Regions from separate parts of the Alishewanella sp. BS5-314 genome, predicted to be linked through region 2. Evidence: predicted binding sites of a transcription regulator. Region 2 holds the regulator's gene; each other region holds the start of a gene.

Region 1 (4,183 bases), 1.5 Mb from region 2:
CCGGCCTCACCGGCGCGTGCCGCCTCAATGGCCGCATTTAACGCCAGTAAGTTGGTTTGCTCCGAGATCTTGCCGATAACTTCCAGCACACCGGAGATCTTGCCGGAGTCTTGCTGTAATTGTTGCATCAGCCTGGCGGCGGCAGCCATTTGCTGCGCCAACTGTTCGGCGCTGTGCATACTCTTCTGGCTTACCTGCTGGCCCTGCTGACACAGAGCGCTGGCATTCTGACTGACCTGATTGGCCGAGCCGGTATGGCTGGCCACCCGATCCAGTGCCTGCATCATCTCACTGACCGCGTCAGATAATTGATCCGCTAACCGGGCTTGGTCCGCAGCACCATTATTCACCTGGTCGCTAATGCCGGACACCTGCGTCGCCTGACTACTCAGCTCCCGCGCACTGCCGCCTAGCTGTTGCAGCAGGCCAGCAAAACGCTGCAGCATTAAATTCAGTGCCCGGGCCGCTTCGGCAATCTCATCACGGCCACGTTCGTCGGCACGTAAGGTTAAATCGGCTTGCTGTTCCAGTTGTAACAACAGATCACGCAGCCGGGTCAGCGGCTTATTCACCGCGCGGCGGGTTTGCCAAATCAGCAATAACACAAAGGCGGTTAGCAAGGCGCCGCCAACCAGATACACCAACAGCATCTGCCCGGTTAGCTGCTCAGAGGCATCCCGCACCTCAGCCGCAGCATCGATTTGCTGCTGAATAAACTGCTCAGCCAGAGTAGCAAAAGGGGCAATCTGCTGTTTAAATTCGTTATTAATGCTGGAATCATTCAAAATTTTGATTAGCAGCGCATCGTCACCGACAAAGCCTATCCAATCCTGATAGTGTTTAACGGCTTTGGCAAAGGCCGCGTCCAGCGCGGCAAAAGCCTCTTCATCCGCCGGCGATTTTATCGTACGCTGCTCACTAAAACCTTGCCATTGCGTCGCAGCTTCAGCCAGTAGCGCCTGCACGCTGCTACGGGTCGCCTCGGCCGAAGACCAGCCGGATTTATATTGCTGCACCTCGCTAAACGCCTGCTGTTGCAGAATTTTTTGACTTTGCATAACACCAGACAGGATCGCCAGGTGTTCATGATACAGGCGGTTAAACAGCTGGTCCTTGCTGTTAGCGGCCTGAAAAGATGCCACCAAAACCAGCAGCAACAAACCCAGGGGTACCAGTCCCAACACCAGCACCCGGCTGGCGATGGTAGAGAAATTAAACATAGTGAGGACCTGCATCGGAGTGAAACTGGCGGCAACTTAACAGCTAAGTGTGTCTTTTTTATGACAGCAGCAATCCTTACGCAGGGATCCACGGCAGTAAGCGTAAAGTATATACTTGCTGCTACGCCTGCCTGACCGTCAAAACTTCAGGCAATTAACCAAGGATTTCCTATGCATAAACCCATTATCGTCATCACCGGAGCCGCGCAGCGTGTTGGCCTGGCACTGGCGTTAGACCTACAACAGGCCGGTTATCAAGTGGTGGCCAGCTACCGTAGTGAGCGACCGGGGCTGGCACAACTTAAAGCCGCCGGCGTGCTAACCTACCAATGCGATCTGACCGATCTAAATAGCCTGGCGGATTTTATCAGCCAGCTGCAGCAGCTTGGTCCACTGCGGGCGCTGATCCATAATGCCTCGGACTGGCGCAAGGATCCGCCGGCAACTGCAGACTCCTTGTTGGCGCAACTGCAAGCAGAAGCAGAAAGCTTTGATTATTTGCAGCAAATTCATGCCCGTACGCCCTACTTGCTTAATCGTGCGCTGCAGCCACAACTGCAGCTCAGTGAGCAGGCCGATATTATTCAGCTGAGTGATTTTGTGGCCTGTGTTGGCAGTAGCAAACATATTGCCTATGCAGCGTCCAAAGCCGCGCTAGAGAACCTGACCCTGTCTTTTGCACGGCAATTTGCACCAAAGATTAAAGTTAATACCATAGCGCCGGCGCTACTGATGTTTAATGCCGGTGATGCCGAGGAATATAAACAGCAGGCTTTGCAAAAGTCGTTGTTACAGTGTGAACCTGGGGCACAGGAAGTGGTAACAGCAGTACGCTATATTCTGGACAGCCGCTATCTGACCGGACGGGTACTGGCGCTGGATGGCGGTCGGCATTTAAATTTACCCTGAGTTTCGCGTAAACCCCAACGCAACACTGAAGTTTAGACGCGGCGCACACAAAAACGCCGGCAGCAGGCCGGCGTTTATCCTCAAGGCGTTAGCTTAAACCTTTTTCACCCAGGCAGCACACCAGCCTTCTGAGGCGACTAATTTGCCTGGGAAAATGGCGCAAGGCCGCCATTCCTGGCCGTCCTCACCCTGGATCAGGTTACAGTTACTGCATTTCTGACCTTCCACTTCCGACTTGTGGGTATAGCGCATCGCTGCCGCTAAAGGGTCATCCAGCTTTAATTGCTCAGCGGCAAAGGCTCTGAGCGTGACACCGCCCAGCGTCATACCAATGACGGTACCGGCTGAGATTTTGAAAAAGTTACGACGGTTAATATTATTCATTCGAACACTCCTGCATTGTAGTAAGGGCCGCTGGCCGTTGCCGGCTAACGCTGGTCTGCCCTGATTATCATACTGAGGATCCGTCTTTGCGGATTTGATAAGTATCAACTTAAGTTCGGCTTTTTAACCATAACAGCTATAGCGATACCCGGTGTAGGGTAGCAGACAATGGCCCAGGCTGCGACCAGGCGGGACAGCTACGCGGCAGAAAGATTGCCAGCTGTGACCTTTTTACGGCACACTAGCAACACCCCAGCGCCTGAACTCGCTCTGGCGCCCATTTCTGAGCTAAAAAGAATAATATATGCAAGAAACCACTGTTTTGATCACCAACGATGCCGTCGTTCTTGGCCTGCTGGCGCTGATCCTGGGGCTGGTGTTTTATACCAGTCACAGTGCTAACCGCTACTGTAAGGCTTTTTACCGTTATGTCCCTGCCCTGCTACTTTGCTACTTTATTCCGTCACTGTTAAACAGCTTTGGCATCATTGATGGGGAAGGCTCGGCCCTGTACAAGATGGCATCGCGCTATTTATTACCGGCCAGTCTGGTATTGCTGACGCTGAGTGTCGACTTTAAAGCCATTATTGGCCTTGGCCCGAAAGCGCTGATTATGTTTCTTACCGGCACCCTGGGGATTATTATTGGCGGTCCACTGGCACTTTTGATGCTGGGTAGCCTGTACCCGGAAGCACTGGGCGGTGATATCTGGCGTGGCATGAGTACTATCGCCGGTAGCTGGATTGGTGGTGGCGCCAATCAGGCCGCGATGAAAGAAGTGTTTGAAGTTGATGGCAGCATTTTCTCGGTGATGATTACCGTGGATGTCATAGTGGCTAATGTCTGGATGGCGGTGCTGTTGCTGATGGCCAGTCGCGCCAGCTATTTCGACCAGAAAACCGGTGCCGACACCAGTGCTATTCGTCATCTACAACAGAAGATCGAGAATTATCAGGCTCAGCATGCGCGCATTCCGACCATGCATGATCTGATGCTGATCTTTGCCGTCGCCTTTGGCGTGACCGGTTTTTCACATTTAATTGCCGATATCGTTGCGCCCTGGATTGGCCGCGAAGCACCGGTGCTGGCAGACTATAGCCTGGCCAGTACCTTCTTCTGGCTGGTGGTGGTAGCCACCACCGTTGGCCTGATCCTGTCCGCAACCCGGGTCAGACAACTCGAGGCAGTAGGCGCCTCCAAGGTCGGCAGTGCTTTTTTGTATATCCTGGTAGCGACTATCGGTATGCATATGGATGTGACCGCCATTCTGGACTACCCACTGATGTTCTTGGTCGGTATCGTCTGGATGGCCTTTCATGCTGGCCTGATGTTACTGGTGGCGAAATTGATTAAGGCGCCGCTGTTTTATATGGCGGTAGGTAGCCAGGCGAATGTCGGTGGCGCCGCGTCGGCACCGGTGGTCGCTGCCGCCTTTCATCCATCGTTGGCGCCGGTGGGTGTACTGCTGGCGATCCTCGGTTATGGCCTGGGCACCTATGGCGCCTATCTGTGTGGCCTGTTACTACGGATGGTGGCACCTTAAAGCCTTGTTGTTAGCGCCGATAAAACAAAGCCCCGCGTTAAGCGGGGCTTTGTTATGTCACAGCAAAGCGCTTACTCTGACTGACGGCTGGCGCGTTTACGCTCGTTCTCGGTCAGGTGCTTTTTGC
Region 2 (4,183 bases):
CCGGAACAAAAGGTGGCGCATATTCAACAGCTGATTAGCGAAGGCAAACAGGTACTGATGCTGGGCGATGGTATTAACGACAGCCCAGGCTTTAACGCTGCGCATATTTCGGTTGCGGTGCACTCTGGTGCCGATCTGTCTAAAAATCAGGCTGATGTCGTGTTGTTAAAACCCGATGTGAGTCTGTTAGCCGCACTGCTCAAAGGTGGCAAAACCACCGCCAGCGTGATAAAGCAAAATCTCGGATGGTCTGTCGGTTATAATTTGATTATTATTCCGCTGGCCGTAGCCGGCTTTGTCTCGCCCTATATTGCAGTGATCGGTATGTCGTTCAGCTCGTTATTGGTGGTATCGAATTCATTGAGGTTACTAAAGAAATGAGCATCATTTACGTACTTATCCCGATAGCCATCTTCTTTGTTGCGATGGGGATCTGGATTTTCTTCTGGGCGGTGCGCTCGAAACAGTTTGAAGATCTGGAAAAAGAAGGGTTGAGCATCCTGTTTGACGAGGACGATAAGCCAAAACCACCCGCGGACAAAGATGAGCCCTGATTATCTGGCCGCGCTGCTGATCGGCCTGCTGGGCAGCAGTCACTGCCTGGTGATGTGCGGCGGCATTGCCAGTGCCTTGCAACTGAGCGTGCCGGCTGAGCGCCGCCACTCCGGTTATACTTACCCCCTGTTACTCAGTGCCGGCCGCTTAACCACCTACAGCCTGTTTGGTGCCCTGGTCGGCTACTTTGGCCTGACCGCGATGCAGCTGGCCGGTGCCTCCATGCTCTGGTTGCGGTTACTGGCAGGCGTCTTACTGGTTGCTATGGCGCTCTATATCGCCCGGCTCTGGTTTGGTCTGACGCAGCTGGAACGGCTCGGGCAAAAGCTCTGGCAGCGCGTCCAGCCCTGTACCAAGGCACTGTTACCACTTGACTCAGCGACGAAAGCCTATCGGTATGGCCTGCTGTGGGGTTTTTTGCCCTGCGGCTTGGTTTATTCGACCCTTAGCTGGAGTCTGGCCAGCGGCAGCCCCTGGCATGGTGCCCTGCTGATGCTGAGCTTTGGCTTGGGCACCTTGCCGGCGATCCTGGCCGTTGGTGGCGCCGCACAGCTACTGCGCCAGCTGAAAAGCGCCTTGTGGTTTCGCTATAGCACCGCCGCTATACTGGCTATCTACGGCATTTATACGATATGGCTTGCTTTGCAGAGGTTAGTTTTTTAAGCTAGCTACTATATTAGGGAATTCAGGGTTTATTCGATGCAACGCTCGGCGATTAATTGTCAGGATTGTGGTTTTAGTCAGTTGTGCCTGCCGTTTTCACTCAACGATCAGGAAATGACCAAGCTGGATGACATTATTCAGCGCAAACGACCGTTACATAAAGGCGATATCCTGTTTGAAAGCGGCACCGCCCTGAAAGCACTGTATGCGGTACGCACCGGTTCCTTTAAAACCTTTACCCTGACCGAGCAAGGTGAGCAGCAAATTACCGGCTTCCATTTACCCGGCGATATTATCGGTTTTGATGCGATTAATACCCAGCAGCATATGAGCTACGCCGAAGCGCTGGAAACCGGCATGATTTGCGAGATCCCCTTTAACAACCTGGAAATGTTACTGGACCAGCTACCCAAGTTACGGCAGCAGATGATGCGGCTGATGAGTCAGGATATCCAGGCTGATCAGCAGATGTTGTTGCTGTTAAACCGCAAAACTGCCGAACAAAAACTGGCCACCTTTTTAAACCATCTGGCCTCGCGCTACGGTAACCGTGGTTTTTCCTCCAAAGCCTTCCGCCTGACCATGACCCGCAGTGATATCGGCAATTACCTGGGTTTAACCGTTGAAACCATTAGCAGGCTGCTGAGTAAATTACATAAAGATCAGATCATCGAAGTGGATGGCAAACTGATAACCATTTTAGATGCCCCTGCCTTAAGTAACCTCGCCGGTCAGTGTTAATCGGTATTTTGTTGATTTAACACAAAGGCCAGCCTACCAACTCCGGTTATGTTGACTACACTTAATCTAACAGATTGCGTGCATCAACCTGGTAACCGGAGTCATTATGTCGATTTATAACAATGTTTTAGTGGTATTAGATCCCACGACTGAACAACAGAAAGCCCTCGACCGCGCCCTGGAGCTAAGCCGCAAACAAGGCGGTAAACTGACCGCGTTTTTATCGGTATACGAATTCTCCTATGAGATGACCACCATGCTATCCGGTGACGAACGCGAAGCAATGAAGCAGGCGGTGATTAAAGATCGCGAAATCTGGGTCAGTGGCTTACTGCAGCAGGCTCAGGCGCAAGGACTGGAGATCAGTATTCAGGTGGTCTGGCATAACAGACCGTTCGAAGCCGTCGTCAAAGCTGTGCTGGAGCATAACTTTGATCTGGTGATCAAAGGCACCCATGACCACGATGTGCTGAAATCGATGATTTTCACCCCAACTGACTGGCATATTTTGCGCAAATGCCCCTGCCCGGTGCTGCTGGTAAAAGAGCATGCCTGGCCGGCGCAAGGTAATATTATCGCCGCTGTTAATGCCGGCAGTGAGCAGGAGCATCATAAATCCCTGAATAACAGGGTGATTGATAAAGCTAAACAAATGGCTGCCATGCTAAATGCCAGGGTGCATCTGGTGAATGCCTACCCCGGTACTCCGGTTAATATCGCCATCGAGATCCCGGAATTTAATCCGCAGGAATATAACAGCACCATGCAGCGACATCATAAGGATGCCGTGAAGCAACTGGCAGCCGAACATCAGATCCCGGCAGAGCAATGTCATGTGCTGGAAGGGATGCCGGAAGATGTGATCCCGAAATTGGCACGGCAGCTTGATGCCGAGATGGTATTAATTGGCACTATCGGCCGCACCGGCTTATCGGCGGCCATTATCGGTAATACCGCTGAGCATGTGATTGACCGTCTGGATTGTGATGTGCTGGCCTTAAAACCGGCCAATTTTGTCTGTCCGCTGGAGAAATCCTAGCCTTCCAGCCTCTGCCTCTTTTGAACAGGCGCACCCTTGGGTATAATGTGCGCCTTTTTTCTGTCTGGTAGTTAATGATGTCTCACGCGGCACAAGCGAAAGCCCAATATAATCTGAACAAGCTGCATAAACGGCTGCGCCGTAATGTCGGCCAGGCCATTGCTGATTTTGGCATGATCAGCGAAGGTGACAAGATCATGGTCTGTTTATCCGGCGGCAAAGACTCCTATACGCTGTTAGATATCCTGCTTAATCTGCAGCAATCTGCGCCGGTGAATTTCAGCATCGTTGCAGTTAACCTGGATCAGAAACAACCCGGCTTCCCGGCGCATGTGTTACCGGAATATTTAAGCAGCATCGGCGTCGATTTTAAAATTGTTACTGAAGACACCTACTCGATCGTCAAAGAGAAGATCCCGGAAGGTAAAACCACCTGCTCACTGTGCTCACGGCTGCGCCGCGGTATTTTATATCGTACGGCAAAGGAGCTGGGCGCGACCAAGATTGCGCTGGGTCATCATCGCGATGATATGCTGGAAACCTTGTTTTTAAATATGTTCTACGGCGGCAAGATGAAGTCGATGCCGCCCAAGCTGATCAGCGACAATGGTGAACATATCGTGATCCGGCCACTGGCCTACTGCAAAGAAAAAGATATTGAAAAATACTCAGTGGCGAAAGGCTTCCCCATCATCCCCTGCAACCTCTGTGGCTCACAGGATGGTTTACAGCGGCAGGTGGTAAAAGAAATGCTGCAGGATTGGGATAAGTGCTTCCCCGGCCGCATTGAAACCATGTTCCAGGCGATGCAAAATATTATACCTTCGCATCTGGCCGATAACAGTTTGTTCGATTTTAAAGCCATCAGCAAAGACAGCCCGTTAAACGGCGATGGTGATACTGCCTTTGATAAACCGGCCGTACCATCAGTGCCGGTAGGTTTTGAGCAGGATGATGAAGAGCTGAGCGTGCATCAGACAGTAGAACTAAGCTAGTTTAGCCGCAATCTACCTTAAGTATTTTGCTTTAGAAAAGCCTGGTTAAAACCGGGCTTTTTAATTCTAGCTTGCTTACTCTTCCAGCAGACGGCGATTAAAACGGATCATGGCAGTGATTTCTTCAATATACTCATGACCGCGTTCAGAATACGCGCTTAAACCGTGCGCCAGGGCTTCACCACGCAGC
Region 3 (4,183 bases), 720 kb from region 2:
ACAGTTGCCGCCAACCCTGCTCGGCAACGCTGGTGCTGTTATTCAGATTTACCGCTGCCGGACGCTCCGTGGCAGAGGTTTGCCATGGCAAAGGCTTTAGCAAATCTTTCTGACTTAACTGCAGTTGCTGCTCGGCAGCAATCGGCAGAATACTCAGGCTGCCGGCCGGGCTTTTGCTCGCGGCAGTATTATTGGTTAACTGGTTTAACAGTTGCAGTGTGACAGTCTGCGGCGTAGTCGTGATGCCTGCTGGTAATTTAAAGGGCTCGCCGGCCAGTTGTGGCGGTGCTTCACCACGACTAAGTTGCTGTTGCAACAACGCCAGCTGTTTTGGGTCCTGTAACAGGCGCAGCTGTGCGCTGCTAAGCGGTACCTCTGTTGCGACACCTGCCAGCACTTTAACCTGCAGCTGCACCCCTCCATCGGCCAGCGGTTGCATTTGCAGCAGTAACGGAACCCCGCTGGGGATAGCCGGCAGTTGTTGCAGTGGCAGACGCACAGGGCCTTGCGCAGTTTGGATCAATAATTCCGGCCCTTGCTTGGCGTTTAACTGTAAGCGGGCGAAATAATCGGCGCCAGCCTGCAGTTTGGCGCTGCTTAACTCAACTTTTACGCCACTTAGTTGTTGCAGGGCCTGATCCAGGTTCAGGGGTTTCATCGTGCTCTCCTGACTCGTCGCTGCCGACCATTGTTTCATTAGCGGCAGTTTCTCTGCAACTAAGCTTTGTAGCAAGGCCGGCTCTTTTAGCACACTGAGTGGTAAAGTTAAGCTTTTAGCGGGTTGTTCGGGTTGAATGCTTAGCTCCCCGCTGGCATTCAGGTTCAGCTGCAACGGAATTTTTGCCGCCAGCAGCGTACTGAGGGCGGATGTCATAACCGGGCTACCGGCCAGGTTGGGTGTTTCGCCGCGGTTAAGTTGTTGGGTAAGCAGGGCCAGCGCCTTGGGATCTTGTAACGCAGCAACTTGCGCCGGGGTAAGTGGCACCGTCACGCTGGCTGTTGGCAGGCTCAGATTTAGCTGTAGCGATGTTCCCTGGCTTAAGCTGACACTAACTGTCAGGGGCTGAGCCAGCGGCAGAGCTGGTAAATGATGTAGTGGCAAGCGCAGTTCACGCCCGCCAACTTGCAGGCGTAGCACGGGGTCAGCATCTTGCAGCAATTGCGCCGGGTAGGGCGTATTCAGTGACAGTTGGGTTTTTTGTTGCGGTAACGCTGACAGCACACCACCAGATAAAGGCAATAGAGGATCCATTAACGGATAACCCGATATCGCTGGATGTAGCAACAGTCTGAAAGCTCAAGTCGGTGCGAGGCTCTGCACAACAGTGCGCTGGTTAAGCTGGTCAGACCGGTACCGGAGTGCTGTGGATAAGTTGCGTGGAAGATGCTGATCTGGATCATGGCTAAGTACCGGTTCTGATTCGTTTTCGCCGCCTGTTATGCTACTATGCGCGCAATTTTTTGCAGAGTCGATAGTTAAGGCCAGTGGATCTTACTCAGTCAACTTTAAATCACACCCCAGCCGCGCTGCTCAGCGCCAGCGGGCTTAGCTGCGTCAAGCAGGACAGGGTGCTATTCGAGCAATTATCGCTCAGTGTCAGCGCCGGGCAGTTATTACAAATCAAAGGCAAAAATGGCGCCGGCAAAAGTAGCTTATTACGTATTCTGGCCGGCTTGGCGAGGCCGGAAGAAGGCGAGCTGTATTATCAGGGGCGCCCGCTATCTGACGTTAGTGCCGATTACGCGGCTAACCTGTGCTTTATTGGTCATCAAAGTGGTATTCACGAGCAACTAACTGCACTGGAAAATTTACGCTTCTGGCGTGCGGCAACTGATCTGAAGCCGGCCGATGATCTGGCGTTGCTGGCGAGTTTAGGGCTGGCAGGCTTAGAGGATATTCCGTGCCGGATGTTATCGGCCGGACAGCAGCGCCGGGTATCACTTGCCCGGCTTTGGGCCAGCCGGGCAGAGCTGTGGATCCTGGATGAGCCTTTCACCGCGCTGGATCAAACGGCTATCGGCACCTTGCAACAGCACTTTATCGCCCATTTAGAGCAGGGCGGCGCCATTATTCTGACCACCCATCAGCCGCTTAGCCTGCAGTATGCCGGGCTCTTTGCCCTGGAGATCCACTACCGATGGTAAGCTACGGTGTCTTTTTACAACGCGAACTGCGGCTGCTGGCCCGGCAAAAGTCCGACTGGCTCAATCCGGTACTGTTTTTTATCATAGTGCTGACCCTGTTCCCAATTGGCGTTGGCCCGGAGCCCAATATGCTGCGTATAATGGCACCGGGTATTGTCTGGATCGCGGCACTGCTTAGCGTGTTACTCGCTGCCGAGCGGCTGTTTAAGGATGACTACCGTAACGGGGTGATAGAGCAACTGGTGGCTGCCCGGCACGCGCTGTTGCCTTTTGTGCTGGCGAAAATCAGCGCTAACTGGTTAAGCACCGGTTTGCCGCTGGTATTGTTATCACCGCTGGTGGCACTGTTGTTTAATCTGGAGCTGCCGGCATTGCAAGCGATGGCGTTAACTCTGCTGCTTGGCACCCCGGTGCTGAGTTTATTGAGCGTGTTAGGCGCGGCTATTACGGTTTCCGCCGATAAGGGTGGGATTTTACTGGCACTGCTGATTCTGCCGCTGTATATTCCGCTGCTAATTTTTGCCAGTGCGGCGATCGAAGCTGCCAGCATGGGATTAGCATATCAGGGACAGTTGGCAATTTTACTGGCAATCGTATTGTTTGCGCTGGCACTGGTGCCGATGGCAGTGTGCAGTGCGCTTAAGATAAATGTGAGCTGATATGTTTAAGTGGTTACATCCGCTGGCCAAGCCAGAAACCCTTTATCATTTTTGCGGTAAACTTTCGCCCTGGTTAATGGCTGCCGCACTCTTTACGCTGCTGCTTGGTAATATCTGGGGCCTTGGCTTTACGCCAACCGATTACCAGCAAGGTGACAGCTACCGTATTATCCATATCCATGTGCCGTCGGCCATTATGTCGATGGGTGCCTATATGGCCATGGCGATCGCTGCTTTTACTGCTCTGGTTTGGCAAATTAAAACCGCACAATGGGCGGTGCTGGCAATTGCACCTATCGGCGCGGTATACACCGCCATTGCTCTGCTGACCGGTATGGCCTGGGGTGAGCCGATGTGGGGCGCCTGGTGGGTATGGGATGCACGCTTAACATCACAGCTCATCCTGTTATTTTTATATTTTGGAGTAATGGCATTACATGGTGCCTTCTCTGACCGGCAAACCGGGGCTAAGGTAGCCAGTTTACTGGCTGTAATTGGTACCATTAATCTGCCCATTATTCACTTTTCAGTTGAATGGTGGAATACGTTGCATCAGGGTGCAACCATTACCAAATTTGCCAAGCCGTCGATTGATCCCAGTATGTTATGGCCATTATTAATGAGTTTACTGGCCTTTAAGCTAGTGATGTTATGGTTAACCTGTGTAAGGTTGCGTACTGCCATTCTGGAAAACGAGCAGCACAGGCCCTGGGTAAAACAACTGGTGGGTAAAGTATGATGCACAGTCTTGTTGAATTCGCACTGGTTTTTAGTGCCGCTGCAGAGATCCCGCAGAAACTTTTTGGTCTTTTTCCGTTCTATTTCGCCAGCTTTAGCGATTTTCTACAAATGGCGAGCAATGGTGTCAGTTATGCCTTTTATGTTTGGCTGGCCTATGCCTTAACCTATCTTTTGCTAATTGGGTTAATCATCTGGAGTTATTTTAATCATCGGCAATTTAAACAGCAGCTCGAAGCAAAATTGGCACGCGAGCAACGTGTTAAGCAGTATCAGGAGCAACAGACCTAATGCAATCAAGACGTCAGAAACGCCTGTTTTCCATCATCCTGGTGATTGGCCTGATGGCCGGTGCCGTTGGCGCCATGCTATATGCGCTGAGTCAGAATATTAATTTGTTCTATACCCCGGGCCAGTTGGTTAGTGGCACAGGCCCAAATAAAGTGAAGCCCGAGGTAGGGCAAAGGTTGCGTCTGGGTGGCATGGTAGTGCCGGGCACGGTACAGCGTGATGAAACCAGTTTGCGGGTACGTTTTGATTTAACCGATGATAGCGGTGAAATCGCGACCATTGAGTATGACGGTATTCTGCCGGATCTGTTTCGCGAAGGGCAGGGCATAGTCGCACAGGGCATCTTAAAA

What was found. Region 2 encodes FNR, which switches genes on or off when oxygen is low (the NO sensors DNR and NnrR bind a similar motif). Its sites were predicted from a motif close to TTGATCTAGATCAA; they were not measured.
Region 1: a site for FNR is predicted at 2,608-2,621, ahead of H1D31_RS13905 (high-potential iron-sulfur protein). Genes of this name have one in related genera too.
Region 3: a site for FNR is predicted at 1,388-1,401, ahead of ccmA (cytochrome c biogenesis heme-transporting ATPase CcmA). Genes of this name have one in related genera too.

Annotation. Positions count from the first base shown of each region.
Region 1 covers NZ_JACEHJ010000002.1:2,016,115-2,020,297, forward strand. Annotated here, with positions in the region: gene H1D31_RS13895 (methyl-accepting chemotaxis protein) at 1-1,220, opposite strand, end outside; gene folM (dihydromonapterin reductase) at 1,392-2,129, shown strand; gene H1D31_RS13905 (high-potential iron-sulfur protein) at 2,223-2,513, opposite strand; gene H1D31_RS13910 (DUF819 domain-containing protein) at 2,818-4,056, shown strand; gene typA (translational GTPase TypA) at 4,128-4,183, opposite strand, start outside.
Region 2 covers NZ_JACEHJ010000002.1:561,930-566,112, reverse strand. Annotated here, with positions in the region: gene H1D31_RS07130 (heavy metal translocating P-type ATPase) at 1-381, shown strand, start outside; gene ccoS (cbb3-type cytochrome oxidase assembly protein CcoS) at 378-554, shown strand; gene H1D31_RS07120 (sulfite exporter TauE/SafE family protein) at 544-1,218, shown strand; gene fnr (fumarate/nitrate reduction transcriptional regulator Fnr) at 1,255-1,959, shown strand; gene uspE (universal stress protein UspE) at 2,066-2,998, shown strand; gene ttcA (tRNA 2-thiocytidine(32) synthetase TtcA) at 3,076-3,993, shown strand; gene H1D31_RS07100 (glucosaminidase domain-containing protein) at 4,069-4,183, opposite strand, start outside.
Region 3 covers NZ_JACEHJ010000002.1:1,278,525-1,282,707, reverse strand. Annotated here, with positions in the region: gene H1D31_RS10365 (flagellar hook-length control protein FliK) at 1-1,252, opposite strand, end outside; gene ccmA (cytochrome c biogenesis heme-transporting ATPase CcmA) at 1,486-2,145, shown strand; gene ccmB (heme exporter protein CcmB) at 2,139-2,804, shown strand; gene H1D31_RS10350 (heme ABC transporter permease) at 2,806-3,543, shown strand; gene ccmD (heme exporter protein CcmD) at 3,540-3,833, shown strand; gene ccmE (cytochrome c maturation protein CcmE) at 3,833-4,183, shown strand, end outside.